2 regions of the Kinneretia aquatilis genome follow, and region 1 is predicted to be linked to the other one. Evidence: riboswitches for the same ligand, from Rfam matches in the RefSeq annotation. Region 1 holds a riboswitch; the other holds the start of a gene.

Region 1 (14,239 bases):
CGATCAGGGCCGTGGGCGCATTGCCGATGCCGACGATGGCCCCGTCCAGCAGGCCCAGGGTCTGGGCCTTGCGCATGGCCTGCACGGCGCGGGTCGTGCCTTGTTCGCCAGCGTCCCGAATGACATCGGCATCGCTGATGAACTGATGCGTGCCCATGCCGAAATGCGCCAGGCGCGGGCGCGAGAGGCCGACGCAGATCATCTCCACATCGGCGACCACGCGGCTGGGCGCGCGCCCGCCCGTGGCCAGGATGGCGGCCAAGCCGGCCTCGACCGCCTGCGGGTGAAAGTCCGTCAGGCCGTTGAAATCGAAATCGGCATTGGCGTGGATCATGCGGCGCACCACCGGCCACTGCAGCGCGTCGTAGCCGTGCGGGCCGACCTCGCGGTCAATCACCGCGAAAGAGTCATGCTCGATGGCCCGGCCGGCCGCGGTCAGCTGCTCGGTGACGGTGTTGCCCTGGGCCTGGTGGATACTCATGCCGGGGCATGCCCGTGGGCATGGGCGTCGTGGGGGTGATGGTGGTGAGGGTGGTGGTGCTCGTGACCGTGCGCGCGACTGTGCTCATGTGTGTGGTCGTGCGAATGCGCTTGGTCATGCGCATGCGAATGGTCATGCCCATGGTCGTGATCGTGCACATGCGGCTCCGGCCCATGGTGATGGCCGCCATGCCCCAGGCTGACGGCGATCTCGCGGAACTTGCAGCCGTCGCAAGGCATCAGGGCGGCCGGGGCGCCGGCGCGCAGATCGGCGGCGCGCTGCTCCAGCAGCTCGAAGATCTCGCGCTCCGCCCCGAAGTAATCGGCCAGGGCAAAGCGCAGCTGCGGGTACTGCAGGCGCAGATGCTCGACCTGGCGCTGGATGCGGCTGATCAGGGTGCCACTGAACAGGTAGTAAGGCAGGACGACGATCTGCGTCATCAGCTGCTGGCTATGGCGTTGCACCACCCGTTCCAGGCGCGGGTGGGTGATGCCGGTGAAGGCCACATCGACCAGCTCATGGTCGCCCTCCTCCAGCAGCCAGCGCGCCATCTTGGCCACATCGCCATTGGCCTGACGGTCCGAGGCGCCGCGGCCCAGCAGCACCACACCGGTGTTACGCGGGTCGGGCATGTCCAGGCTCATCATGGCCTGGCGCAGGCGGCGCTTGAGCAGGGCGAGGATGGGGTCGCAGGCGCTCAGGTGCGGGGCATAGAGGAACTGCGTGCCGGGGCAGTCCAGGCGCGCGCTGTCGATGGCCTGCGGGATGTCCATCTTCACATGCCCCGCGGCATTGAGGATCAGCGGCAGCACCAGCACGCGCTGCGCACCGGCGGCGGCGCGGCGCAGGCCGCCGTGCAGCATCACCGGCGCAAACTCGATGAAGCAGACCTCGATGCGCCAGCCCGGCTGACGCTGGCGCCATTGCTCGGCAAAGGCCTCGATCTCGTCGTTGGCGCCGGCTTCGCGCGAGCCGTGGCCCACCAGCAGAAGGGTTTCGTTGGGAGTGATTGACATGAAAGTTGCGCCTCAGAGTTCGGGCTGGGCCGGCACGCTGGCACGGCGGAAGCGGTGGGTGAAGCTGGGGTCGTAGAGCTTGGACTTGGCCAGCTCGGGCCAGTGGCGCGAGCCCAGGGTCGGGCTGGCGATGACCATGGACTGGCTGACGATGCCGGCCTCGCGGCAGCGCTGCTTCACATCGGCCAGGGTGGCGCGCAGGATCTGCTCTTCGCCCGGCCAGGAGGCCTTGTGCACCACCAGCATGGGCGCGTCTTCGGCCCAGCCGGCCGCGCGCAGCTCGGCCGTGAGCTGGCCCAGCAAGGTGATGGACAGAAAGATGCACAAGGTGCAGCGGTGCGCGGCCAGGGCCGCAAGCTCCTCGCCCGCCGGCATGGGCGTGCGCCCGGCCACGCGGGTGAAGATCACCGTCTGCGTCAGCTCCGGCAGGGTGAAGGTCTCCACCGCCGCCGCGGCCGAGGCCATGGCCGAAGACACGCCCGGCACCACGCGCAGCGGCACGCCCGCCGCATCGAGCGGTTGCACCAGCTCCATCAGCGCGCCGTAGAGCGCCGGGTCGCCGGTCTGCAGGCGCAGCACCGTCTCATGGCGCGCGGCACGCTCGATCAGCCAGGCCGACATCTGGTCCAGCGTCATGCCCTTGGAATCGGCAATCTCGCAGCCCGGCGGTGCCCAGCGCGTGGCTGCCTCGTCGACCAGGGAGCCAGCAAACAGGATGGCGCCGGCGCGCTCGATCAAGCCCCGGCCCTTGACCGTGATCAGGTCCGGGTCACCCGGGCCGGCGCCGACAAACCAGACCGTGCCGGGCTCGGCTCGCGCCTCGCTCATGCCCGGCCCGGCTGCGGTGCAAAGCACTGGGCCGCCAGCGGCAGGCGGCGCAGCGGGCCATCGGCACGCAGCAGCCACAGCGTGCCCAGGGTCACCAGGGGCTCCAGCAGCACGACCGGTGCGTAGGCCACGGCAAAGCGCGCCCACTCGGCCAGGCTGGTCTCGCCCTGGCCCATGGCCAGCCAGAAACCCACCATGGCAATCACGCCGCCGTAGTAGGCGCTGTCCAGCTGCAGCAAAGTCTTGACCGTGACCGGCCGCTCGCCGTGGACCAGGCGCCGGGCCAGGCCGTGGTGCACCGCCATCAGCGGCAGCATCAGCGACAACGAATTCACCGCCAGATGCACGAGATCCTGCGGCTCGAACACCAGGCCTTGCAGCAGCAGGCCCAGGGGCAGGCCCAAAAGCGTGGGCACAAAGCCAAAGCTCAGGTAGAGCGGCATGGCGCCGAGGAAATGCAGCTCCGACGGGCCCGCCTTCATGTGAAAGGCCTGCATGAAGAGCGAGAAGAACAGCGCCGCCAGCAAGGTGCGCAGCAAGAGCGCCGGCTGCTTGAACAGCGGCGGCAGATGCGCCAGCACCAGCGGCGCGGCCACGGCGGCGGCCAGGGTCAGTTTGGCGGGGGCGATCAGCCCGGGTTCGATGTGCATGGTGGCAGCTCCGATGGGAGTGGAATGAAGGGGCGGTGGAACACAGCGCAGCCGAGAGCGGGTCGCGCAGGGACAGGCCACGCGCAGGCCTCGGCCAGAGCCGGGCACACGCGTCAGCGGGAAAACAGTTCTCGGGGGGGGATGAGACGCGGGGTCAACGGTGCGGCGCCTGCCGCAATCGGCCATGCAGCAGCCTCAGCCGGTCGCTGCGGCGCAAACGCGCAAGCGAATCAGCACAAGGGCACAACGGCACAACGGCCCGACGAGCGAGAACCCGAAACTCAGACCCGATCAGGGCCTAGGAGGGAGAGGAATCCATGGGTAGAGACACCGAAACAGCGCGATCGCCCGCTTCCCCGCAGGTTTTCGCCACATGGTGCGGCAGCCCAAGGGCTGCGGCGCACCGCTTCGTTGGCCGGTATCCGGGCTGGTGAAATCGAGTCCATCGCCTTCCCAGATGCAGACAACAACATCCAGTGGCTTGAGATGAACCCTGAGGCCGGCTTGGCGCAAGGCCAGGCCGCTTCGTTCACGCACCGTTGCGGGGGCAGCTCAGTCAGGCAAGGTCCGAAGGGACGGCTTGCATCTACTGATTCCCGTTTAACTGCAGGACTTTTGGGAGTCCCACGAGCACCAACAGGGCGCCATCCTAGCGCAAAACCCCAGGGGCCAACAAGCGCTGTGCGAACTGCGGGTTAGGCAGGAGCCGCCGCAACAAGGCCCGCAGCGCAGCGCCCTTGCAGCCGCAGGGCCCGAGCCCCCGGCCCTAGAATGCAAGCATGAACTCCTCGACACTTTGGTTTCGATCATTGCCGGCCGCCCTGGCTCTGCTGAGCGCCCTGCTTTGCGCCTCGGCCCAGGCCGCCGATCCGGCGCCAGCCAAGCCCGCCCCAGCGCCTGAAGCCCCTGCGGCCGCAGCTGCCGATGGCGTGGCCGATGCGCGCGTGACCGTCACCGTGATCGAGGACGACAGCACCCGCATCGAAGAGACCCGGGTGCGCGGCCAGACCCAGAAGGTCACGGTCCAGTCCAAGAACAGCAAGCTACCGAGCTACGAAATCATCATGGGCGATGGCAGCCGCGACCTGTCGGCCGGCCCGGGCTCCACGCGCGGCGCCGCCGGCAAGCGCGTCTGGAACGTTTTCAACTTCTGAGTGCGAGGCCCGGCCGCCTGAGCCTCACCCCTCAAGCCGCCGCCGCGCCCGCCTCGATTCCCACGCTGTAGCAAGCGATCAAGCAGTGCTGACATGGCCGTATTTACCGAAGTGACACTGGAGCAGGCGCAAGCCCTGATCAACCGCCTGGACCTGGGCCAGGTGCTGGAGCTGCGCGGCATTGGCGCCGGCATCGAGAACACCAACTACTTCCTGACCACCGAACGCGGTGAGTTCGTGCTGACCCTGTTCGAGCGACTGAGCTTCGAGCAGCTGCCCTTCTACCTGCAGTTCATGAAGCACCTGGCCGCGCGCGGCCTGGCCGTGCCCGACCCGCAGGCCGACGCGCGGGGCGAGATCCTGTTCGAGATCCAGGGCAAGCCGGCCGCCCTGGTCAACAAGCTGCGCGGCGGCCACCAGCTGGCGCCCGATCTCTTCCACTGCGAGCAGGTCGGCGCCGCCCTGGCTCGCATGCATCTGGCCGGCCAGGACTTCCCCCTGCACCAACCCAATCTGCGCGGCCTGGCCTGGTGGACCGACACCGTGCCCGTGCTGCTGCCCCATCTGGCGCCCGAGCAAGCGGCGCTGCTGCGCGAAGAGCTGGCCTACCAGCAGCAGCTGGCCGCCTCGCAGAGCTTTGCCGAGCTGCCGCGCGGGCCCATCCACGCCGACCTGTTCCGCGACAACGTGATGTTCGAGCTGCTGCCGCCGCAGCCCGAGGGCGTGCAGCCCCTGCAGGGGCGCGAGCGCCTGAGCGGCTTCTTCGATTTCTATTTCGCCGGTGTCGACACCTGGCTCTTCGATCTGGCCGTGTGCCTGAACGACTGGTGCATCGACCTGGCCAGCGGCCGCCTCGACGAAGCACGCGCCCAGGCCTTTGTGACCGCGTACGAATCCGTGCGGCCGCTCAGCGGCACCGAGCATCGCCTGCTGCCCGCCCTGCTGCGCGCGGCAGCGCTGCGCTTCTGGATCTCGCGGCTCTGGGATGTGCACCTGCCGCGCCAGGCCAGCCTGCTCAAGCCGCATGACCCCAGCCATTTCGAGCGCGTGCTGCGCGAGCGCATCGCGCGCGCCTGGCATGCCCTCCCATCCACGTGAAGCGCCCACACGCGCCCCACCACGCCCCCATCGAGTTTTTGAGAAGTCCACGGAATGAGTGACGCCAGCCGCCCCACCCCCGCCATGATGCTGCACCTGCAGACCGTGCCGGCACGCAACGGCCTGCTCTGGATACGCCATGGCTTCAAGGTCTTCCAGCGCCGCCCCCTGGCCCTGGCCAGCCTGTTCGCCACCTTTGTGTTCCTGGCCTTTGTGCTGCTGCTCCTGCCGGGTGTGGGCATGGTCGCGCTGCTGATGGCCGTGCCCCTGCTCTCCCTGGGCTTCATGCTTGCCACCCATCTGGTGCTGCAAGAGAAGACGCCGACCGCCGCCGTGTTCCTGGCGCCGCTCAAGCTGACCCAGCAGCGGCGCAACAACCAGCTGCTGCTGGGCGCCATCTACGCCCTGGCCACCGTGGGCATCAGCCTGCTGGCCGAGTGGGTGGACGGCGGTGCGATGGAGCAGTTGCAAACCCTGCTCGGCAAGGATGCGCCCAAGGCCGAGGTCGAGGCCTTGCTGGCCGACCCACGCCTGTTCTGGGGCGCAGTCACACGCCTGGGCCTGGCCGGCCTGCTGTCCATCCCCTTCTGGCATGCGCCGGCCCTGATCCACTGGGGCGGCCAGGGCCTGATGCAAGCCCTGTTCTCCAGCACCCTGGGCGTCTGGCGCAACAAGACGGCCTTCGCCTACAACGCCCTGCTCTGGGGCGGCCTGCTGATGGGCGCCTCGGCCATCTGCAGCCTGCTGCTCGGCGCGCTCGGCCTCGGCCAGTACCTGCCCCTGGTGGCCATGCCGGTGGGCCTGATGCTGACGACGGTGTTCTACACCTCGCTCTACTTCACCTTCATCGACTGCTTCATGTTCGGTGCGCCCAAGGAGTTGCCCGCCGCCCAAGGCGAGTGAACACGGCCCCGCCCAGGGCTGAGCGTCTTGGCACCGCCCCTCCTGGCGACAACCCTAGCTCCACCAGCCGCACAAAATGTTAACGTTCACCTCAAATAACACGCCAGCCACCCCATGGCCGGCCCACACCGAGGAGACGTCGACATGATGATGAAGAAGATGGTGCCCATGCAACGCGCCCGGCTCTGGCGCCCCACCCTGCTGGCCCTGGCCGGCAGCCTGGCCCTGCAGACCGCCCAAGCCCAGACCGAGAGCGACTACGCCCAGCTGCGCAGCCGCTGGCTGCAGCAGCTGACCGGCAGCCCCAGCACCCTGCCCGAGCGCCAGGCCGCCCTGGCCGAGCTGGCCGACAAGGCCGAGCTGCACTGGCAGGCCATCAACCTCTCCAGCAGCACGCCGGGCCTGTGGCCCGATCTGCAAAGCAGCAGCGATGCCTCGGTGCTGACCAGCCACTACGCGCGCCTCCTGCTGATGGCGCGCGCCCAGGCCACGCCGGGCTCGCGCCTGTTCGGCCACCCCACGCTGGCCAGCGACGTGATCGAAGGCCTGGCCTGGATGCACGCCAATCGATACCGCCCGGGCCTCAGCCGCTACGGCAACTGGTGGGATTGGGAGATCGGCGCGCCGCAGGCCTTGAGCAGCATCCTGACCTTGATGCATGGCGCACTCAGCGCCGAGGAGCGCAGCCGCTACCTCGCCACGATTGATTTCTACGTGCCCGACGCCACCCGCCGCGGCAACCAGCCCAGCCTCGAGGAAACCGGGGCCAACCGCCTGGACAAGGCCTTGATCGTCGGCGTGCGTGGCGCGCTCGGTGGCTCGGACGAGCGCTTGCGCCACGCCCGCGATGCGATCAGCCAGACCCTGCACTACGTCACCCAGGGTGATGGCTTCTACGCCGACGGCTCCTTCATTCAGCACAGCTACGTGGCCTACACCGGCAGCTACGGCCTGGTGATGCTGGACAGCCTCTCGCGCCTGCTGCTGCTCTTGCAGGGCAGCCTCTGGGCCCCCAACGACCCGCAGCTCAACAATGTCTACGACTGGAGCGAGCGGGCCTTCCGCCCCCTGGTGCGCGATGGTGCCATGACCGATTCGGTGCGTGGCCGTGCCATCGCCCGGCGCAGTTCCAGCAACCACTCCGCCGGCCGCAGCCTGATGGGGTCGCTGCTGCGCCTGGCCGAGGGCGCGCCTGCGGCCCAGGCGCAGCCGCTCAAGGAAATGGTCAAGGGCTGGCTGCAGCGCAACCGCTACCTCGGCCCGACTTGCTTCACAGGCCAAACCCTGGCGCCCGACAGCGCCTGCGCCAAGTTCAGCCTGCATGAAATCAGCCTGCTGCAAGGCCTGCAGGCCAACACCAGCCTCAGCCCCGCGCCCGAGCGGCCCGGCGCCCAGGTCTTCGCCGCCATGGACCGCGCCGTGCTGCGCCATGCCGATTTCAGCTTCGATTTAAGCCTGTTCTCCAACCGCATCAGCGCCTACGAATCGGGCAATGGCGAGAACCTGCGCCCCTGGTGGACCGGTATGGGCATGAGCAGCCTGCACAACGCCGACCAGCAGGCCTTCGATGGCGACTATTGGGCCACGGTCGACCTGCTGCGCCTGCCCGGCACCACCACCGACCGCAGCAGCGCCGCCCTCAAGAACTGGGCCCTGATCAAGAACACCAGCAACTGGGTCGGCGGCGCCCAGCTCGAAGGCCGCTACGCCATCGCCACGCTGGACTTCGGTGCGCTCAACGTGACCGGTAGCTCGCTCAAGGGCAAGAAGGCCTGGTTCCTGTTCGGCGACAAGATCATCGCCCTGGGTGGGGCCATCAGCAGCGGCAACAGCCTGGCCGTGGAGACTGTGGTCGAGAACCGCAAGCTCAACACCAGCGGCAGCAACACCCTGACCGTGGGCGGCCAGGCACAACCCAGCATGCCGGGCTGGAGCGCCAGCCTCAGCAACACCGCCTGGGCTCATCTGGCCGGCAGCCAGCCGGGCGCAGACATCGGCTATGTCTTCCCCGACCGGCCCACCGTGCAAGCCCTGCGCGAGCAGCGCAGCGGCAGCTGGAAGGCCATCAAGTCCCAGGAGCTGGACGACACGGTCAACGCCCATTACCTGAGCCTGGCCATCCCGCACGGCCTCAAACCCACGGCCGCCAGCTACAGCTATGTCATCCTGCCCGGCCGCAGCGCCACGCAGACCGCCGCCTTCGCGGCCCAGCCCGCGCTCAAGATCCTGGCGCGCAGCACCGACATGCTGGCCGTGCAAGACAGCAGCCTCGGCCTGGTCGGCGCCAACTTCCTGACCAATGGCAGCAAAACGCTGAACCTCGACGGCAAACCCTTGCTGAGCAGCAGCGCCAAGGCCTCGGTGCTGATGCGCGAGAGCGCCGACGAGCTGGCCCTGAGCGTGGCCGACCCCACCCAGGTCAACACCGGCAGCATCACCGTGGAGATCCAGCGCGCCGCCAGCGCCGTGCTGGCCAACAGCCCCGGCATCACCGTGCTGCGTCTGGCGCCCACGGTGCAACTGCAGGTCAATGTGGCGCAGGCAGCCGGGCGCTCTTTCGAGGTCCGCTTCCGGCTGCAGCGCTGATCCGCGCCCTCAGCCCGCCGCAGGCGGGTTCAGCTCTTGGGCCGAACCCGTCTGCGCCAGGATCTGGCGCCAGCGGTAAAAGGTCGTGTCGGAAAAGCGCCCATGCCGGCAGGCCTGGGTGACGCTCATGCCCGCCGCCACCTGCTGCACGTAGAAGCGCATCACGGCCTCAGGCAGGGGCAGGCTGGGTCGGCCGCGTGCGGGCGTGACGAACAATTCGTCCATCACCACAGCTCCGCCAGCGTCGGCGCCATGTCCACCACCTCGTCGGCTTGCGGCAGGCGGGCGCAGAAGTCGGCGCTCAAGGCCTGGCCGGCCTCGGGCTGCAGCTCCAGCACGGTCAGCGAGTTGCGGCCTGGGCGCAGCAGCGGCCAGGGCAGATAGAGCGCCAGCTGCGGGCCGCGCACCCAGTGGCGGCCGAGGTTGAAGCCATTGATCCAGACCTGGCCCTTGTGGCCGCCGTTCAGGCGCACAAAGCAGTCACCCGGCTCGTCCACCTCAAAGTCGGCGCTGAAGAACTGCGGCAGGCCGCTCTGCACCGAGCCGGCCCTGCGCGCCTGCGTGGCGCCCGCCGGCAGCTCGGCCAGGGGCAAGGCGAAGTGCTCCCAGCGCTGCAGCACATTGATACCCAGGCGCACCCAGCCCAGCAGGCCCTTGCGGTCCTGCAGCTGCGGGCCGTAGTTGACCCGGCCCTGGTTCTCCACCAGCAGCTCCAGCGTGGCCTCGCCGCCGGGCCAATCCAGCGCCAGGCTCAAGGGCCCGTCGCGCTCCAGCAGGCCCACCGGCCGGCCGTCCACAAAGACCTGGGCGCGGTCATGCACGGCCTGCACCGACAGCGTCACCGGGCCTTTCGGGTGGCGCACCCGGCAGCGGTAGAGCGTGAAGCCGTAGTCCTGCCCCAGCTGCTCCATGCTGCGCGGGCAAACATCGATGCGGGTCGGCGCCAGGCCTTGCAAGGCCTCGAACCAGGGCTGGCACGGCACCAGGGCCAGGCCTTGCCGATCAAAGCGCGGCGCCTCGGGCGGCAGCGGTGGCAAATCGGGCGGCGGCAGGCCGCGGGCCTGCGCTTGCGCGCGCAGATGGGCCAGGATCACTGCCTTCATGGCGATGAATTTGGGCGTCACGCTGCCGTCCTCGGCCAGGGGCGCGTCGTAGTCGTAGCTGTTGACCGTGGGCTGGTAGGCCCCGGTCTTGAGATCGGTGTTGGCCCCGTTCATGAAGCCGAAGCTGGTGCCACCGTGCACCATGAAGATGTTGACCGAAGCGCCCGCCTCCAGGATCTGGCCCAGGCAGCGGGCGGCGTCCTCGCCGTCGCGGGTGTGGTGAGGCTCGCCCCAGTGGTCGAACCAGCCGTTCCAGAACTCCATGCACATCAGCGGGCCGCGCGGCTGGTGCTCGCGCAGCTTGGCCAGCTCCGAGGGCACGCGCGAGCCAAAGTTGCCGGTCTTGAGCAGATGCGGCAGCGTGCCGTGGGTCAGCATGTGGTCGGTCGGGCCGTCCGAGGTGAAAAGCAGCACGCGCACGCCGTGGCGGCGCAGGCTGGCCTCGGTCCAGGCCAGGTAATCGGTGTCGCTGCCGTAGCTGCCGTACTCGTTCTCCACCTGCATGGCGAGGATGGGGCCGCCTTCGGTGATCTGCAGCGGCGTGAGAAGCGGCAGCAGCGCAGCAAAGAAACGGTCCACCGCCGCCAGATAGGGCGGGTAGCTGCAGCGCAAGGCCATGTCACTGTCCGCCAGCAGCCAGGCCGGCAGGCCGCCGAACTCCCACTCCGCGCAGATGTAAGGCCCGGGCCGCACGATCACCCACAGGCCCAGGCGCTGGGCCAGCTGCACAAAAGCCACCAGGTCCAGCCCGCCCTCGAAGCAGAACTCGCCCGGCCGCGGCTCGTGCAGGTTCCAGGCCACGTAGGTCTCCACCGTGTTCAGGCCCAGGGCCTTGAGCTTGAGCAGGCGGTCTTCCCACTGCTCGGGCAGCACGCGGAAGTAATGCAGCGCGCCGGACAGCAGCTGCACCGGCTGGCCGTTCAGCACGAAGTCATCGCCGCACACGGCAAAGGTCGAAGGGGGAGAAGTAGGAAATGCGCTGGGGGACTGCATGGCATGAGCGCGGCGCCGATCGAAACCTCACACGATCGAGCGCCGGAAAAAGAGAAGGAACAAGCAAAGACAAAAAAGGCGCCACCGCCGGCCTGATGCACCGGCGGCAGCGCCCGCACCCATCATCAATACTTCAGGCGCAAACCGACGTAGAACTGGCGGCCGCTGCTGTACAGCGCGGTGGTCGCATCAAAAGGCACGGTGGCATTGGCCGCGTTGTAGAAGCGGGTCACCGGCTTGTTCAGGTTCAGGCCTTCAAAGGTCAGGGTCACCGTGTCGTTGAGCTTGTAGTTGGCCGAAGCGGCCAGCGTGCCCGATGCCGCCAGATAGTTCTGCGACAGGCCGTACAAGCCCACGCGGGAGGCGCTGCGGTGCGCATACGCCAGGCGGGCGCTGAAGACCTCGTCTTCGTAGTAGGCGCCCAGGTTGTAGCTGTTCTTGGAGGCGCCCAGCATGGGGTTGCCGTTGGCTTCCTTGGCATTGGCGTAGGTGTAGTTGGCCGAGACACCGAAGCCGCCCCAGACCGGCTGCTCATAGCCCAGCTCCAGGCCGCGCGAACGGCCGGTGGTGGCCGCCGGCGAACTGACCAGGGTGGGCACCACGGCCGGGCCACCCAGGGCCAGGGGGATGGCCGTGTTCAGCTGCTGCTGCATGGAGCTGCCCGCGCCGATCAGAGAGTCGAAGTCCATCACGAACACCTGGGCCGACAGCACCGAGCGGCGCGCAAAGTACCACTCCAGGCCGAGGTTGTAGTTCTTGGCCACCACGGGCTTCAGCTCGGCATTGCCACCGGCCGCGGTGGACGGCGGGTTGTTGGCCGGGTTGTAGGCAAAGGCGCTGAGCGTCGAGCCCAGGGCGCTGTAGTCCGGGCGGGCCATCACCTTGGCCGCCGCCACCCGCAGCAGCAGCTTGTCGCTCAGGTCATAGCTGAAGCTGGCGCTGGGCAGGGCCTGGGTGTCGCTGCTCTCGGTGCTCTTGATGTAGAAGTTGCCGAAGCGCGAACCGGTCACCAGGGTGGCGCCCGGGGGCACAAAGCCCTTGCAGGCCTCGGCCTGGGCGGGGCTGCCGTAGGTCAGGCCATTGTTGGCGGTGACGGCGCCGCAGGGCACGCCGGTGTTGGTGGTGACCTGCGTTCGGGTGCGCACCAGGCGCAGGCCGAACTCGGCGCGCCAGTCGTCTCGCGCCAGCTTGGCCAGGCCGTAGGCGGCGCTGACGTTCTCCTTCACCGTGAACACGCCTGAGGGTGGGCGGTTGAACACGGGGTCGGCCGAGAAGTTGGCGTCCGACCAAGCCACCACGGCCGCCGGGTCAATCAAGGGCACGCCCACGCCGCCGGGGTTGCCGCCCAGGCCGCTGCCAAAGTTGCCGGGGAAGCTGGCTCCGCCCCAGGCCGGCAAGCTGGTCAGTGCAACTTGGCCGTTCTTGGTCGCGTTCATCGGCGCGGCGCCCTTGACCGGGCGGCTGCCCTCGCGCTCATGCTCGGCAAATCGGGCGCCGAACTTGAGGGCCGAAATCAGGCTGCTCTCGGCAAAGCGGTACTCGCCGTCGATCTGGCCGTAGTTCTCGCGGTCCTTGCTGCGCTGTTGGCTGAAGCTGTTGTCGGCGCCGGAGTTGCCGGGCAGATGGCTGAGCTTGCTGCCGTCAAAGCCATTGGGCAGGCTCACCTGCACCGGTTTGTCCATGCCCTGGAAGCTGTAGGCCGTGGCCGTGTTGGGCATGAAGGCGTAGTTCCAGTACAGGAAGGTGTCGCCCTGCGCGCGGGTGTGGCCGACCTGGCCCTTGAAGCTCAGCGCCTCGCTGGCGCGGTAGTTGAAGTCGGCATTCAGGTACTGGGTCTTGGAGGCGGCCAGCGGGTTGGCCTGCGTCTCCAGCTGGGCGCCCATGGCATTGCCGGTGTTGTTGAAGCGCGCGGCGTTGATGCGCTCGCCGTCCAGGCTCACTTCGCTGGGCACCACGCCGCCGCTGGCCGCCACCGAGTTGCCGGGGCGCACAAAGAAGCGGGTGTTGGTATAGCTGGCCTTGAGCTCGCTGTGGAAGGCGTCGAGGTTGACCGTCAGGTCCGGCGAGACCTTGAACTCGGCGCCCAGCACCGCGCCCTGGCGCTGGCGCTTCTGCTCGAACAGGCTGTTGATCAGGCCGCTGATGTAGAGCTTGTTGCCCAGCTGGCCGCCATTGGCCTGGCCGGCCGGTGTGGTGGGCGAGAGGCGGGCCCAGGTGATCTCGGACTGGCCGTCACGACGGATGTGGCGGGTCTGGTCAAACACCTGCAGCATCACACCCGCGTCGTTGGCCTCGTTCTTCCAGTTGAACAAGGCATTGAACTGCGGGTCGGTCTTGCCGGCCTGGTCGGCGTACACACCTTGCAAGCCGATCTCAGCCGAGAAGCGCTTTTTGAACTCCAGCGGGCGGCGGGTGATGATGTCCACCGAGCCGGCCACGCCGCCCTCGAGCTGGTCGGCCGAGGCGCTCTTGCGCACCACCACCTGGCTGACGATTTCCGATGGCAGCAGCAGGAAGCTGACGCTGCGCGCCGCGCCCGAGCTGTTGGAGCCCGTGCCGCCGGCGATTTGGTCGCCCGGGTCCCAATCGGCCGACGCCACGCTGTGGCCGTTGATGGTGGTCAGCGACAGGCTGGGGTTGGTGCCGCGCATGCTGACCCGGTCGTTCTCGTCATAGCCGCCCTGGCCGCCGCTGCCGGCGGTGGTGGTCACGCCCGGCAGCTTCTGCAGCGCGTCAGCCACGTTCTTGTCCGGCATCTTGCCGATGTCCTCGGCGCTCACCACCTCGGTCACGCCATCGGCAAAGCGCTTGGCGTTGAGCGACTTTTCCTTGGAGGCGCGGATGCCGCTGATCACCACCGTGTCCAGCTGGTTCTGCACCGGTGCCTTGGCTTCGGGCGTGGCGGCCGAGGCATTGCTTTGCGCCGCAGCGCTGCCGGCGGCCAGGGCCAGGAAGCTGGCGGCGGCGATGGCCACGGCGTGCGGCACGGTCGGGAAAGCCGAAGCGGAACGAGGGGCAAAGAGAGTCTGAGTCGAGGGTCGCATGGTCGTGTCTCCAGTGTAGGTATTGATCTGATCTGCGCAGCGAGTCGGGGGGAGCGGAAGGGAAAGGTCAGGGAAGCGAGAGAGAAGGCATCGAGAAGAAAAAGAAGAATTGGCAAGCAGGGGCGCCGCGCAGCCCAGGTCAAACAGGGGTCGGGGTTGGGGTCAGGGTCGAGATCGGGCTTGAGCTCAAAGCCGCAGGCGGGTGCCAGAACGGCGTCCAGCCACGGGCGCGGCGGGCCAGGGCTTCGAGGAAGAAGAAGTCGCCCCACAGGCTGGCCTCGTCCACGCCCAAGCCATCGGGCTTGCTGTAAACGCCGTGGCGCAGCAAGGCATTGCCGGGCGCATCCCAGCCGGCGCAGTGGCGCAGCAGGCCGTCGAGGATG
Region 2 (14,239 bases), on a different contig from region 1:
CCCAGCCATCGCGGGCCAGCTGGGCGCTGTGCTCCAGGTCCTTGCTCTTCCAGCTGAAGCCATCGCCCAGGCCTTCGATGGGCACACCGAGCTGTTCGAACATGCGGTGCTCGCCGAAGCGGGCGCTGGGCACTTTCATGAACTGGTAGATCTTGACCGCCTTGCCGCGGCCATGGGCGCGCAGGGCCAGGCCGAAGGCGGCCGTGCTCTTGCCCTTGCCGTCGCCGGTGTGGACCAGGATCAGGCCGCGGCGCTCGGCCGTGGGGATGATGCGTTCGCGGTCGACGGGGGGCTTTTCGATTTCCATGGTCAGCTCAATTCCAGAGAGGGTTCGTCCATCAGCATCTCGGCCAGTGGGCGGGCATCGCGCCAGCCCTGCTGCTCGAGCATGGGGCGTTCGTAAAAACGGGCCACCGGGCCCAGGCAGAGCAGGCCCAGGGGCATGGCGCCCTGCGGCAGCTGCAGCAGCGCGGCCAGGGCCTCTGGCTCGAACATCGAGACCCAGCCCAGGCCCAGGTTCTCGGCGCGCGCGGCCAACCAGAGGTTTTGCACCGCGCAGGCGGCCGAGCACAGCGCCATCTCGCGCGGCATGCTGCGGCGGCCAAACACCGTGCCGTCCTCGGGCGCGAGGCTCACCAGCAGCAGCTCGGCGCAGTCGCCAAGGCCCTCGACCTTGAGGCGCAGAAACTCCGCCGCGCGGGCGTCCAGCGCGGCGGCCGTGCGCTGGCGCTCGGCCTCCACCAGGGCCTGGATCTGCCTGCGCAGCGCGGGCTGGCGGATGCGCATGAAGCGCCAGGGCTGCATCAGGCCCACCGAAGGCGCTTGATGCGCGGCGTTCAGCATGCGCTGCAGCTGCGCATCGTCCACCTGTCCGCCGGGGGCAAAGTGGCGGATGTCGCGGCGCAGGGCGATGTTGGCGTAGACGGTGTCACGCTCCGCCGCGCTGAACTGGTGCTGGGCGCAGCGGATCACGGGCAAGCACCCGCCGAGAAGAAACGAGCCACGGCCGCCGGGTTGGAGGCGAAGTAGTGGTGCACATAGCTGGCCCGCAGCGAGCCCTGGAGGTAGAGCGCCTCAGCCGCGCGGCTGCCGGTCTTGGCATTGGGGTTGCTGGCGATGGCGGCAGGGGCCAGCGGCGTCTCCATCGTCGAGTGATGAAAGCTGTGGCCGCGCAGCGGGCCTTCGGGCCAGTCCAGCGCTTGCAGGCCGAGCGCGGCCAGGCGTTTCTGCATGCGCGCCTGGCCGGGTATCAGGCCGGCCATGGGGTGGACCTGGCCCTCGGCATCGGCCAGGCTGTCGAGCAGGCAGAGCATGCCGCCACATTCGGCCAGCAGAGGCTTGGCTTGTGCCAGGTGCTCGCGCAGCGATGCGAAAAAGCTGGGGTGGGCGGCCAGGGCCGGCGCATGCAGCTCGGGGTAGCCGCCGGGCAGCCAGAGCGCATCGCAGTCGGGCAAGACCTGACCCTGCAGCGGCGAGAAGGGGATCACCTCGGCGCCGAGCGCGCGCAGGCAATCGAGATTGGCTGGGTAGATGAAGGAGAAGCAGGCGTCCTGGGCCACGGCGATGCGCCGGCCGGCCAGGGCCTGCGGCGGCACCTCGCTCGCGGGCCAGAGGGGTTCTTGCAGATCGAAGCGCACCCGCGGCCATTCGAACTCGGGCCTCAGCGCCTCGCCCCAGGCATCGGCCCAGGCGTCCAGCTGGCTGTCCAGCTCGGGCAGCTCCATGGCCTGAACCAGGCCCAGGTGGCGCTCGGGCAGGCTCAGCTCAGGCTTGCGCAGCAGGGCGGCGGCCAGGGGCAGATCGGCCGGCAGGCCTTGGGCCACCATCTGGCCATGGCCGGGGCTGCCCACGCGGTTGGCCACCACGCCGCAGAGCTGGATGTCGCTGCGGTAGCGCTGCAAGCCGGTGGCCAGGGCGGCAAAGGTCTGGGCCATGGCCGAGGCATCGATCACGGCCAGCACCGGCAGGCCGAATGCGGCCGCCAGATCGGCGCTGCTCGGGTCGCCATCGAACAAGCCCATCACGCCCTCGACCAGGATCAGCTCCGCTTCAGCGGCAGCCTGGGCCAGCAGGGCACGGCAATGCGCCAGGCCGCCCATGAACAGGTCCAGCTGATACACCGGGTGGCCGCTGGCGCGCTCCAGCACCATGGGGTCGAGGTAGTCCGGCCCGGTCTTGAACACGCGCACGCGCTGGCCCTGGCGGCGGTGCCAGCGGGCGATGGCCGCGGTGACACTGGTCTTGCCCGAGCCCGAGGAGGGCGCGCTGATCAGCACGGCGGGGCAGAGGGTGGTGGTGTCGGTGTTCAGCGGCATGGCGAGTGAATTCAATCGGCTTTTTGTTTGAGAGGCACGACATTGCTGAAGGCGGCCGGGCTGGCTGCGGGCGCTATCAGCGGCGCCGTGGGCAAGGCCAGCCACTGGCCCTGCACCTCGAGCAGATGCAGGCGCTCGTCAAACACCTGCTGCAGGGCGCGGTGGCTGTCTGCCTCGCCGGGGCTGCCGTGGCAGAGCACGCGGCCGGCTTGCATGATGACCAGTCCGTCGGCCTGCAAGGCCATGTTCAGCTCATGCAGCACGCTGACCACGGCCACGCCGGCCCGGGCCAGGCCGCGCACCAGCTGCAGCCAGTCGGCCTGGTGGGGCGGGTCCAGATGGGCCAGGGGTTCGTCCATCAGCAGCACCTGGGCCTGCACGGCCAGGGCGCGGGCCAGCAGCACGCGCTGGCGCTCGCCGCCCGAGAGCTGGCCCAGCGGGCGCTGGCGCCAGTCCCAGCACTGGGTCTGCAGCATGGCCTGCTGCACGGCGGCCTGGTCGGCGCTGCTCGGCGGCGCCAGCCAGGCGCGATGGGGCAGGCGGCCCAGCATCACCACATCTTGCGCGCTTAGCTCGTCGCCACTGCTTTCGTTCTGGCCCAGCCAGGCCAGCTCGCGGGCGCGTGCCTTGCGCGGCCACTCGGTCAGGGGGCGGCCGAGCAGCTCGATGCTGCCCAGTCTGGGGATCAGCCCGGCCAGGGCGCGCAGCAGGGTCGATTTGCCGGCGCCATTCGGGCCGACGATGGCCGTCCATTGCCCGGCCGGCAGCTCCAGCGAGAGCCGGTGCAGCACCGGCTGGCCTTGCAAGCTGGCGCTGAGGTCTTTGCAGCTCAGCGCTGTTGCGTGGGTCGTGCTCGTCATGCGCGGCCTCCGTATTTGCGCTTGTGCATCAGGCGCAGCAGATAGCCGCCGCCCAGGATGGCGGTGATCACGCCCACCGGCAGCTCTTGCGGCGCCATCAGCCAGCGCGCGAGGATGTCGGCCGCCAGCAGCAGCAGGCCGCCGGCGCAAGCCGAGAGCAGCAGCAGCTGGCGGTGCGAGCCGTGGCAGAGGTTGCGCACCAGATGCGGGGCCACCAGGCCGACGAAGGCAATCATGCCGGTCTGGGCCACGGCGGTGCCGGTGGCCAGGGCGAAGGCGCCAATCAGCAGCACCCGCACCAGGCCCAGGCGCACGCCCAGCGATTCGGCGGTGGCCTCGCCCAGGGTCAGGGCATCCAGGGCTTCGCTGGCGCCGAGCGCCACGGCCAGGCTGAGCAGCAGCACACAGCCCATCAGCACAATGCTGGGCCAGCCGAGAAAACTGGTCGTGCCCAGCACAAAGGCCTGCATGGTGCGCAGGATGTCGGGGTCGGCCAGGGTGACCAGATCGGTGACGGCGCCCAGCACCACACCGACCACCACGCCGGCCAGCAGCAGGCGCAGCGTCTGCTCGACGCCGCGCGCCATGGCCAGGGTTAGGCTGACGCCCATCAGCGTGCCCAGAAAGGCCACGCCGGTCAGGCCCAGGCGTTCCAGCCACTGCATGCCGGCCGGCGTGGTGCCCAGCAGCGAAAGGCTCAGCGCCACGCCCAGCCGTGCGCCGGCGGCGCTGCCCAGCAGATAGGGGTCGGCCAGGGGGTTGCGGAACAGGCCTTGGGTGATGGCGCCAGCCAGGCCCAGCAGGGCGCCAGCCAACCAGGCACCGGCCGAGCGGGGCAGGCGGATATCCCAGAGGATCTGCGCCTGCATGGCATCCTCACCGCGCCAGTCCAGGGTCAAGCCGGTGCTGCCCACGGCCACGCCCACAGCCAGGGCCAGGACGCTGGCCAGCAGCAGGCCGGCCAGCAGGGGCCAGGCCCGCCAGGACGTCGGCGCGGCCGGGAGCGACGCGGCTGGCGGCGACACGGGCGTGGTGGACGGGGCGCTCATGGCTTGCTGCCGTATTGCTCGCGCAGGCATTGCGCCATGATCTGCGCTGCCTCGCCCATGCGTGGGCCGGGGCGGGCCAGCACATCGCTTTGCTTGGCGTCGAAGACGCAGACGCGCTGGTCTCGGATCGCGGGAATGCGCGACCAGCCGGGGCGGTCCGCCAGGCCATCGGCATTGCGCTTGCCGATCATGATCAGCTGCGGTGCCGCGCGCACCACATACTCGGGGCTGATCTTGGGAAAGGGGCCCATCTCGGGCGTGATGATGTTCTTCACGCCCAGGCGGGCCATGGTCTCGCCCATGAAGGACACGGGGCCGGCGGCATAGGGCGAGCGGTCGACTTCGTAGTAGACCAGGGCGCCGCGTGCCTGCGGCGGGATGCTCTGCGCGGCGGCGCCGACCAGGGCCTCGATGCGGCGCCAGACGGCCTGGGCATCGCGCACCTGCAGCAGGGTGCCGATCTTGTCGAGCACGCGCTGAACGTCGGCATAGGACTTGGCCTCCAGCGTCACCACGGTCAGGCCCAGGCTGCGCAGCCGGTCGGTCACGCGAGACGACGGCGCCAGCAGCACCACATCGGGCCGCAGCGACACGATGGTCTCGACCTGGGTGTCATCCAGGCCGCCGAGCTTGGGCAGCTTGCCCACCGACTCGGGGTGGTTGGAGTAGCGGTCCACGCCCACCAGGCGATCGCAGGCTCCCAGGGCGCAGATGGTCTCGGTCAGCGAGGGCAGCAGGGTGACGATGCGCTGCGGCGGGCGGCTCCACTGGGTGGTGTGGCCGAGGTCGTCCTTGATCTCGACCTTGGCAGGCGCTTGAGCTTGCGCAAGCGCCGGGCCGAGTGTCAGCGCGAGCAGCGAGGCCGCGAGTAGGGATGCGAAGCGAAGCTTCATGGCAGATCGGTCTCCACATGCACCGGCCGGGTCCAGGCCTGGCCGGCCACCATCAGGGTCAGGTCTTGACAGCGGCTGGCCACCGCCTGGTTGAGCCGGCCCAGTTCATCGACAAAGTCGCGCACCTCGCGCCCCAGCGGCGAGATGCCCCAGCCCACCTCGTTGGACACGAAGAGCACGGGTGAGGCCAGCTCGGGCAGCGCGGCCAGCAGCGCGCTGCGCTCGGCCTCCCAGCTCGCGCGGTCCGGCCGGCCGCCCATGGGCATCAGCCAGTTGGTCAGCCACAGGGTCAGGCAGTCCACCAGCAGCAGCCGGCCCGGCGCGCTCTGGGCGCGCAGGGCGCGGGTGAGCGACAGCGGCACCTCCACGGTGGCAAAGCCGGCCGGCCGGTCGGCCTGGTGGCGGGCAATTCGCTGGCGCATCTCCTCGTCCCAGGCCTGGGCCGTGGCCAGCACACAGACCTCATGCGCCGGCGAGGCCTTCAGCCAGCGCAGGGCCAGGCGCTCGGCATGGCGGCTCTTGCCGCTGCGCTGGCCGCCGACGATGAGCTGGTGCCTCTGAAGCTGATCAGCCGCCATGGTCGCTTTTGCCTGCGTCAGATTTACAGCGAGGCGGGGCTGTAGCGCAGGCCGACGAAGACCGTGCGCGGTGCCTGGGCATAGCCGCCTGCTGTCTGGTAGCTGCGGTTGAAGGCATTGTCCAGATTCAGCTGCAGGCGCAGCTCGCGCGTCAGGCTGTACTGGGCGTCGAGGTTGAGCAGGGCATAGCCCGCCAGTGGCTTGCTGTTGGCCGCGTCGTCATAGCGTTGGCCCGAGCTCTGCACGGCCGCACCCAGCTTCCAGTTCGCCACCGTGGTGTCGGCACGCAAGGTGCCGTACACGCGCGCACGCCGGGCCAGCAGCTTGTCGTTGCTCATGTTCTTGGGGGCCTGCAGGTCCAGGGTGCTGGAGAGGCGGATGCCGGCGATCTCGGTGCTGCCTTGCAGGCTCAGACCTTGCAAGCGGGCCGAGGCGACGTTTTGATAGCAGCCACGCTTGTTGACGCAGCTGCCTGGCGCTCCGTAGATGATCAGGTCGCGGATGCGGTTGCGGTAGGCCGTGAGCGAAAATTCGCTGTGCTCGGTGTTGTACTTCAGGCCGAACTCGAGGTTGCGGCCGCGCTCGGGGTCCAGCGGCTTGATGCCGGGCTTGCTCAGATCGGGGCTGTATTCGCTGGCGCGCTGAAACAGGGTCGGTGCACGGAAGGCCGTGCCGACGGAGCTGACCAGGCGCAGGCCCGAAGCGAGCACATAGCCGGCCGCGACCGTGCCGGTGTTGACGCCGCCGAACTGGCTGTCATCGTCATGGCGGCCGTGTACTTGCAGGCTCAGCGCATCCTGGTTCCATAGCCAGCCCAGGGCCAACCCATGCTGGCGGCGCTTGTCGATCTTGTTGTCGCTCAGCAGGTTCGGGTTCTCCAGGCGGTCCTCGCGGCGCTCCAGGATGAAGTTGAGTTGCTGGCCTTTGGCGATCTGGTAGCTGCCATTGAGGCTGATATTGCGCAGCTGGGTTTCGGTCAGGTAGACCGAGGGTTGGGTCTCGTACTTCTCGGTCGATTCAGCCAGGCTCAGCTGGGTCTGCAGCGCCGGCAACCATTGCGCACTCCAGCTCAGCTGGGCCACGCGGGTGTCCTGGATGCTGTGGTCGTCATTGTCTGGCGAACTTTTCGATCCATCGTATTGGGCATCGGAGTGGCTGCTCAGAGCGAGGGCCTCAAGCCGGTGGGCCGTGTTCAGCTGCAGGCCGATGCGGCCCTTGAGGTTGTGGTTCTTCCAGCCATCACGGTCGGCGATGTAGCTGAAGCTGCTGGGCGAGTCGATGGTGCTGTTGAAGCCGTCACTGCGCTCGGCCGCGGCGCTGAGGGCGAAGTCCAGCAGGCCCGCGCTGCCGGTGAGGCCGGCGTCGAGCTTGCGAGTGCCCAGATTGCCCAGACCGGCGCCCAGCTCGGCCTGCAGGCGCGGGCCGCCCTTGCGGGTGAAGATCTGCACCACGCCGCCGACTGCGTCGGAGCCGTAGATGGCGCTGGCTGGGCCTTTGAGCACTTCCACGCGTTCGATTTGCGACAGCGGGATGCCTTGCCAGGCCGTGCCGCCGCTGGCTTGCGAATCGACACGCACGCCGTCCACCAGAACCACCGTGTGGCGGGTGTCAGCGCCACGCAGGAAGAGCGATGTCGTGGTGCCGGGGCCGCCGTTGCGGACCATCTCCACGCAGCCGCTGTTGCGCAGCAGATCGGCCAAGCTGCCAAAGGCTTGGCGTTCGATGTCGGCGCGGGTCAGCACGGTCAGGTCGGTCAGGACCTCGCTCAAGCGAATGGGCGAGCGGGTGGCGGTGACCACCACCGAATCGAGCTTGTTGGGGCCAGGGCCTTGTGCCTGGGCTTGGCCCTGGATGGCCATGGCAAGCAGGGCCAAGGCGAAGGGCAAGGCTTGGGCGCGAACAGCAAAGGACGAAGGTGCGGCGGGCAGGAACGCGCGCGCCTGAGTGCGGGCCAAGGGCCGGACGGAAGAGGTCATGAGCAAAAGAAACAGCAAGCAGAACTGCCAGGCACCAGCTCACCCGCTGAGCGCCTGTGGAACGATGTGCTGCAGCACCCGCCCGTAGAAGGGCAGGGGACGCGGCGCACCACGTTGTTGGCCGGTATCCGGGCTGGTGAACCTCAGCAGCTGTGTCCTTCCCAAAACCCGGGGGTTTCAGTGGACCGAGGACAGCGCTTGAAGCGCGCTGGCGGCTGTCGCGATGAGGCGTGCGGCCAGGGCTCCGTTCACTTACCGTTGCGGGGACAGCTCAGGTTGGGCTTGCTTGCGAGCGTGGCAGCGCGCCTTCCTGATTCCCGTTTAACTGTGCAAGACGCAATGCTTGCACGAGCACCAACGGGCTGGATTCTAGCTTGCGGCCGAGGCGGCCCGGCCGGGCTTGGCGCCGATGGATGCGGGCGCAGGCGGCGCTTTTGCCTTCGTGTCTGCCGGTGTCAGGGGCTTCAAGGGTTTGGGCGCCTTGGGTGCTTTGGGCGGTTTGGGATGAGCGGCTTGCGCGGGTTGGGTCTGCGCAGGCGCCGAGGCAGGCAGGCCGCGGCCATGGATGGCCACCGAGCCGGGCGCCCGACGCAGCGCTTCCGATTCGTCTTTCAGGCGACGAGCTTCCATCTCGCGGGCGCGATGCGCATCGTCTCTGGCCAGGGCTTGGGCGGCGCGCCGGTCGGCGTCGCTCGGTTGGTCAAAGGCGATGGTCTTGGGCGCTTGCGCGCTGCCTTCGGGGCAGGGCGAGTCGCGCAGATCGCGGCCCTGTGGTCCGCAGCGGTAGACCTGGGCGCTGCGCGTCTCCGTTTGGGCTTGTGCGGCAGGGGGTAGACCCAGCAGGGGCACGGCCAACACCGCAGCCCAGGCCGCGCCATTCAAAACCAGGACGGGGCGGGGCAGGGTGCGGTGGTGCATGGGCTCAGCTTTCGGTGGGGGCGGCTGGGGTGGTGGGCTGACCGGGGCTGCCTTCGGGCTTGGCGGCCAGGGCTGCCGGCTTGGGCGGTTTGGGCCGCGGCGGCTTGGCGTGGATCTTGGCCAGGGCCTTGTCCATCTGGCCCGCCAGCATCAGCTCGACGGTGGCCAGGGATTTGTCGATGCAATCCTGCACCGCCTCGCGCTCCGACAGGGGCGGCTTGCGCAGCACATAGGCGGCCACTTCACCCTTGTGGCCGGGGTGGCCGATGCCCAGGCGCAGGCGCCAGAAATTGGCCGAGCCGAGCTGGGCCTGCATGTCCTTCAAGCCGTTGTGGCCTCCGTTGCCGCCGCCTTGCTTGAACTTCATCTCACCAGGCAGGAGGTCCAGCTCGTCATGGATGGCCAGGATCTCCTCCGGCGCAATCTTGAAGAAGCGCGCCAGCGCCGCCACCGATTTGCCCGAGAGGTTCATGTACGTCATGGGCTGCAGCAGCCAGATCGGCCCTTCGCAGCCGGGCGCGTTGTTGATTCGCGCGCACAGGCCGTAATAGTTGCGTTCGGCCTGCAGCGTGGCACCCAGCTTGCGCGCCAGCTGATCCACCCACCAGAAACCGGCGTTGTGGCGCGTGTCTTCATATTCCGCCCCGGGGTTGCCGAGGCCAACAAACAGTCGAATCATGGGCGGAGATTATCGGTGGGCAGGGTGGCCGAGAGAAAGGGGCGAACGGGGCGGGGCTTGCAGATGGGGCGGGCGCCGTGCGCCGCCGAGCGGGCAAGAAAAAGGCCCTGCAGTGCAGGGCCTTTTCGTGAGGCATGAAGCCGTGGGGAAGAAGGATTACTTCTTGCCCTTCTTCTTGCCCTTGCCGTCGTCGGCGGGAGCGGCAGCAGCCACCACCACTTCGACCACAGGCTCCACCGGGGTGGCGACCACGGGGTTCGGCTTGCCGTGGGTCACAACCTTGATGCCAGCGGGGATCTTCAGGTCGTTCACGTGCACCGAGTGACCCTTGGTCAGGCCGCTCAGGTCCACTTCGATGAAAGCGGGCAGTTGCTGGGCCAGGCAGGTGATTTGCAGCTCGGTGATCACGTGGTTGACCGTGCAGCTGTCGGTCTTCACGGCCGGCGAGTTTTCTTCGCCGATGAAGTGCAGCGGCACCTTCTTGGTGATCTTGGTGGTGCCGTCCACGCGCTGGAAGTCAGCGTGCAGGACTTGCGGCTTGTAGGGGTGCAGCTGGAAGTCGCGCAGCAGAACTTGCGTGACCACGCCGTTCAGTTCCATCTCGAGGATGGTGCTGTGGAAGGCTTCCTTCTTCAGGGCATGGAACAGGGCGTTGTGGTCCAGTTCGATGTTGGCGGGTTCGCCAGCGCCGAAAACGATGCCAGGAACGCGACCAGCAATGCGCAGGCGGCGGCTCGCTCCGGTCCCCTGCAGCTTGCGATCAAAAGCGGTGAATTTCATAGTGACTCCAAATGGCTGAACACCGCATGCGGTGTCCATGGTGTTGAGCGCCCGCGACCAGGCTGCTCAGTGAAATGCAGTCCGTACGGCGACTGCATGTGATTCGGGCGCCGCAGCTTGCACCGCGTCGCCCGAAGAACTTAGAAGTTGTTGTTCTGCTCGCTGAACAGCGAGGTGACCGACTCACCGTCCGAAATGCGGCGGATGGTTTCGGCGAACAGGAAGGCGACCGACAGCTGGCGGATCTTGCCGCAGGCCTTGGCTGCATCGTTCAGCGGGATGGTGTTGCTGATGACGACTTCGTCCAGGTGCGACTTGGAAATGCGCTCGATGGCGGGGCCCGACAGAATCGGGTGGGTGCAATACGCGAACACGCTCTTGGCGCCGCGGTCCTTCAACACTTCAGCGGCCTTTACCAGGGTGCCGGCGGTGTCGATCATGTCGTCCATGATCACGCAGTTGCGGCCGTCGATTTCGCCGATGACGTGCATCACTTCCGAGACATTGGCAGCCGGACGGCGCTTGTCGATGATGGCCAGATCGCAGCCCAGCTGCTTGGCCAGGGCGCGTGCACGCACCACACCGCCAACGTCGGGGCTGACCACGACCAGATTGCTGTAGTTGCGGGCCTTCAGGTCCGACAGCAGCACCGGCGAGGCGTAGATGTTGTCGACCGGGATGTCGAAGAAACCTTGGATCTGGTCGGCGTGCAGGTCCATGGTCAGGACGCGCTCGACACCGACGGTTTCCAGCAGATTGGCCACGACCTTGGCCGAAATCGGCACGCGGGTCGAACGTGGGCGGCGATCCTGGCGTGCGTAACCGAAGTAGGGGATCACGGCGGTGATGCGGCGAGCGCTGGCGCGCTTCAGGGCATCGACCATGATCAGCAGTTCCATCAGGTTCTCGTTCGTCGGTGCGCAGGTGGGCTGGATGACGAACACATCGCGGGCGCGGACGTTTTGCTGGATTTCGACGGTGACTTCGCCGTCAGAGAAACGACCGACCACGGCCTTGCCAAGCTCGAGGCCCAGGTGGGTGGCGATTTCTTGGGAGAGAACCGGATTGGCGTTACCGGTGAAGAGGACGGTATTGAGCAGCACGGGCCATCCTTTGGGTCAAGGACCCGTGGCCAGCCAGCGTGTCCGGGTGGGTATTCAAGAGAAAGAAATTTGGCAGGGGAAGAAGGATTCGAACCTTCGCATGTCGGAATCAAAATCCGATGCCTTAACCAACTTGGCGACTCCCCTACACAGGACACTGCAGAGCTGCAGCACCCTATAACTTGTGTCTTTACTCAGCCCAACCCTGCAAGGGGTGGCGATTCAGACTGCGGCAAATTCTACCAGACCAGTGAGTGGGCAAACCCGAAATCAGCTGATTTTTTTCACGGTAGTCAATCCCGTTTTTCCCGCCCTCAGGCTTATTGAAAGTGTCGAGCGTTGCAGCATCAACTCTTGCAAAAACCGCACTGCCTGAACCCGTCATCCGGCTGTTGCAGAATCGCGATTCCAGCAGTTCGAGTGCCTGAACCACCTCAGGGCAGAAATCCTCGGCCGGCTTTTGCAGGTCATTGCGACCGAAGCCATTCAAGAATTTCTCGACTCCTTCAGCATCCAGGCTCACTACGCTTGTCACGGCGCCAGCATCTTCTGACTCGGTCGAGCGGCTGTCGCTGCTCGTTTTGTCGTCGCTGCTGTTGTGTGCAGGAAAGCCCGCTACTATAGCCACAGAATTCGACCTTGCCAAGAGGGGACTCGAAAATATTTTCTGCGTGGGGATGCTGGCGGCCGGTTTCACGACGGCAAACGTCATTTCGGGCAGCTCGATCGGATGCAGGATTTCGCCGATGCCTTCGACGAAAGCGTGGCTGCCGCCAAGGAAAAACGGCACATCCGCACCCAGGCTCAAACCCAGCGGCAGCAGGCGCGAGAGCGGCCAGTTCAGGCCCCAGAGGCGGTTCAGCGCGAGCAGGGTGGAGGCGGCATCGGAGGATCCGCCGCCCATGCCGGCGCCCGCGGGCAAGCGCTTCTCGATGTGAATGTCAGCGCCCAGCGTGCAGCCGCTTTGCTGCTGCAGTGCGCGCGCAGCCCGCAAGCACAAGTCGTCCTCGGGCAGGGCGTCGCCCTGGTCGTGGCGCTGCAGGCGGCCATCGCTGCGGCGCTCGAAATGCAGGGTGTCGGCCCAATCGATCAGGGCAAAGATGGACTGCAGCAGGTGATAGCCATCGGGCCGCTTGCCCACCACGTGCAAGAAGAGATTGAGCTTGGCGGGGGCGGGGACGTCGTAAATCGCTTGCATGGAAAAAGGCCGGGGCCGGTGCGGGAGGGAAATCGGGGTGGTGCGGATCTTGAGGCGCGGATCTCGTGGGGTTCAGTTCGAAGCATCCAGTCGTGCACGCAGGGTCACGCTGGGCTCGCCGTTGCGGCTGGCGATGATGAGACCATCGGCGCGGCGTGCCAGATCCAGGCGCCAGCCCAGTTGCTCGAAGCCGCTTTGCGGCGCCGGCAGGGGCTCGTGCGCGGCCTGCGGCCAGGGCTGGCCGCGCAGCCAGTCGAACAGGGCGGCCAGGGGGATGGTCTCGCCCAGCATCTCGCGGGTCAGGGCGTCGAGATCTTCAAAGCGGCGCTCGCCTTCGGGGGTTTGCAGGCTCACTTCGCCGCCGCCCCAGCGCGCGCGGGCGACTAGGGCGCCCAGCGGCGTGCTCAGCTCCAGTTGGCCTGCGGTCGGGCCGCCGCTGAGGTCGAAGCTGACATTGCCGCCACTCGGTCGGCCGCTGACACCCGTCACCTGTACGCTCAAGCGGCCGGTTAGGTGGACGGCGTCGGGTGCGTTCAGAAGAGCAGCCGGCGGCGCCTGTGGCGCCAGGCTGGCACAGCCGCTCAAGACCGGCAGCAGGGCCAGCGCCAGAGCCCCTGCCATGCCGGCACGCCGGCCGGGCAGGGCGCGTGTCATCCAGGTCATGGTTTGACCTTGAGGCGCTTGAGCGTGTCCAGCAGCGCTTCGTTCTTGGGGTCGCGTTTCAGGCCTTCGGCCCAGACGCGGCGCGCTTCCTCGGCCTTGTCGCTGGCCCAGAGTACCTCGCCCAGGTGGGCAGCGATCTCGGCATCGGGTCGCGCCTCGAAGGCCAGCCGCAGCAGGCGCTGCGCTTCTTCCTTGTTGCCCAGGCGGAACTCCACCCAGCCCATGCTGTCCAGGATGAAGGGCTCGGAGGGCACGAAGCTCAGGGCCTTGGCGATCAGGCCGCGCGCTTCGTCGAGGCGAATGTTGCGATCGGCCAGCGAGTAGCCCAGGGCGTTGTAGGCGTGGTGGTGATCGGGCTTGATGGCGATCACGCGCTTGAGCAGGACTTCCATCTCGTCAAGCTGGCCCAGCTTTTCGGCCATCATCGATTGCTCGTAGACCAGATCGGCGTCCTCGGGCAGGCGCTCGGTGGCGCGGGCCAGCAGCTCGTAGGCCTGCTTCCATTCACGCTGGTCGCGCAGCAGCTGCGATTCGGCCATGACCTTGGCGCGCAGCGCATCGGGGGTGTTTTCGGGCAGGCCTTGCAGCAGCTTGCGTGCCTCAGCCATGCGCCCCTGTCGGGCGATCAGCGAGGCGCGGCGGTACTGGGCCTCAAAGCGGCGCTGTGGGCTGTCCACCTTGATCAACCAGGCTTCGGCGCCCTTGAGGTCGCCGCGCAGCTCGGCCGCCTGGGCCAGCATCAACCAGGATTGCTGGCGGGCCTCCTGGTTGAACTCGGCCTGGCTGTTGTCGCTCGTCTCCTTGGCTGCGCCTCCGGGTTCCTTGGCCTCTTTCGCGGCGGCGAGGTCCAGGCGGCGCAGGTACTCGCGCAAGGCATGGTCGGCCGCTTCGGCCTGGCGCAGCTCCAGCTCCAGCGTGCCCAGGGCAAACCAGGCGCTCAGTTGCTCGGGGTCCTTCAGCGTGACTGCGCGGAACTCGCGCGCTGCGTCCGACGGCTTCTGTGCGCGGGCCAGGGCGCGGCCGTAGGCCAGGCGCAGCTTGGTGTCATCGGGCGAGGCCTGCAGCCGCGCTTGGATCAAGGCCTCGGCCGCCGGCTCGTTGGGCATCAGCTCCAGGGCCAGCTGCATGGCGTCATCGCCCTCCGGGAATTGCTGGTTCAGCGACTGCGTCAGCTCCAGGGCCCGCTTGCTGTCACCAGCCGAAAGGGCCAGGCGCGCCAACACTACC

The links. Region 1 has a riboswitch for cobalamin ahead of C1O66_RS03210 (energy-coupling factor ABC transporter permease). Riboswitches for the same ligand answer to the same signal wherever they lie in the genome.
Region 2: another riboswitch for cobalamin. It lies ahead of C1O66_RS11350 (TonB-dependent receptor plug domain-containing protein); the one in region 1 lies ahead of C1O66_RS03210 (energy-coupling factor ABC transporter permease).

The regions. Positions count from the first base shown of each region.
Region 1 covers NZ_POSP01000001.1:736,559-750,797, reverse strand. The annotation lists gene C1O66_RS03225 (precorrin-8X methylmutase) at 1-481, opposite strand, end outside; gene C1O66_RS03220 (sirohydrochlorin chelatase) at 478-1,497, opposite strand; gene cobM (precorrin-4 C(11)-methyltransferase) at 1,510-2,325, opposite strand; gene C1O66_RS03210 (energy-coupling factor ABC transporter permease) at 2,322-2,975, opposite strand; cobalamin riboswitch at 3,372-3,628, opposite strand; gene C1O66_RS03205 (hypothetical protein) at 3,755-4,129, shown strand; gene C1O66_RS03200 (homoserine kinase) at 4,223-5,227, shown strand; gene C1O66_RS03195 (BPSS1780 family membrane protein) at 5,282-6,130, shown strand; gene C1O66_RS03190 (polysaccharide lyase 8 family protein) at 6,275-8,716, shown strand; gene C1O66_RS03185 (helix-turn-helix domain-containing protein) at 8,726-8,941, opposite strand; gene C1O66_RS03180 (glycoside hydrolase family 35 protein) at 8,941-10,812, opposite strand; gene C1O66_RS03175 (TonB-dependent receptor) at 10,938-13,856, opposite strand; gene C1O66_RS03170 (glycoside hydrolase family 88 protein) at 13,996-14,239, opposite strand, start outside.
Region 2 covers NZ_POSP01000003.1:1,881,999-1,896,237, reverse strand. The annotation lists gene cobO (cob(I)yrinic acid a,c-diamide adenosyltransferase) at 1-307, opposite strand, end outside; gene bluB (5,6-dimethylbenzimidazole synthase) at 310-972, opposite strand; gene C1O66_RS11375 (cobyrinate a,c-diamide synthase) at 969-2,315, opposite strand; gene C1O66_RS11370 (ABC transporter ATP-binding protein) at 2,327-3,175, opposite strand; gene C1O66_RS11365 (FecCD family ABC transporter permease) at 3,172-4,224, opposite strand; gene C1O66_RS11360 (ABC transporter substrate-binding protein) at 4,221-5,117, opposite strand; gene cobU (bifunctional adenosylcobinamide kinase/adenosylcobinamide-phosphate guanylyltransferase) at 5,114-5,695, opposite strand; gene C1O66_RS11350 (TonB-dependent receptor plug domain-containing protein) at 5,719-7,671, opposite strand; cobalamin riboswitch at 7,774-8,045, opposite strand; gene C1O66_RS11345 (hypothetical protein) at 8,041-8,589, opposite strand; gene pth (aminoacyl-tRNA hydrolase) at 8,594-9,268, opposite strand; gene C1O66_RS11335 (50S ribosomal protein L25/general stress protein Ctc) at 9,425-10,048, opposite strand; gene C1O66_RS11330 (ribose-phosphate pyrophosphokinase) at 10,189-11,151, opposite strand; tRNA gene C1O66_RS11325 (tRNA-Gln) at 11,222-11,298, opposite strand; gene ispE (4-(cytidine 5'-diphospho)-2-C-methyl-D-erythritol kinase) at 11,342-12,349, opposite strand; gene C1O66_RS11315 (outer membrane lipoprotein LolB) at 12,422-13,012, opposite strand; gene C1O66_RS11310 (tetratricopeptide repeat protein) at 13,009-14,239, opposite strand, start outside.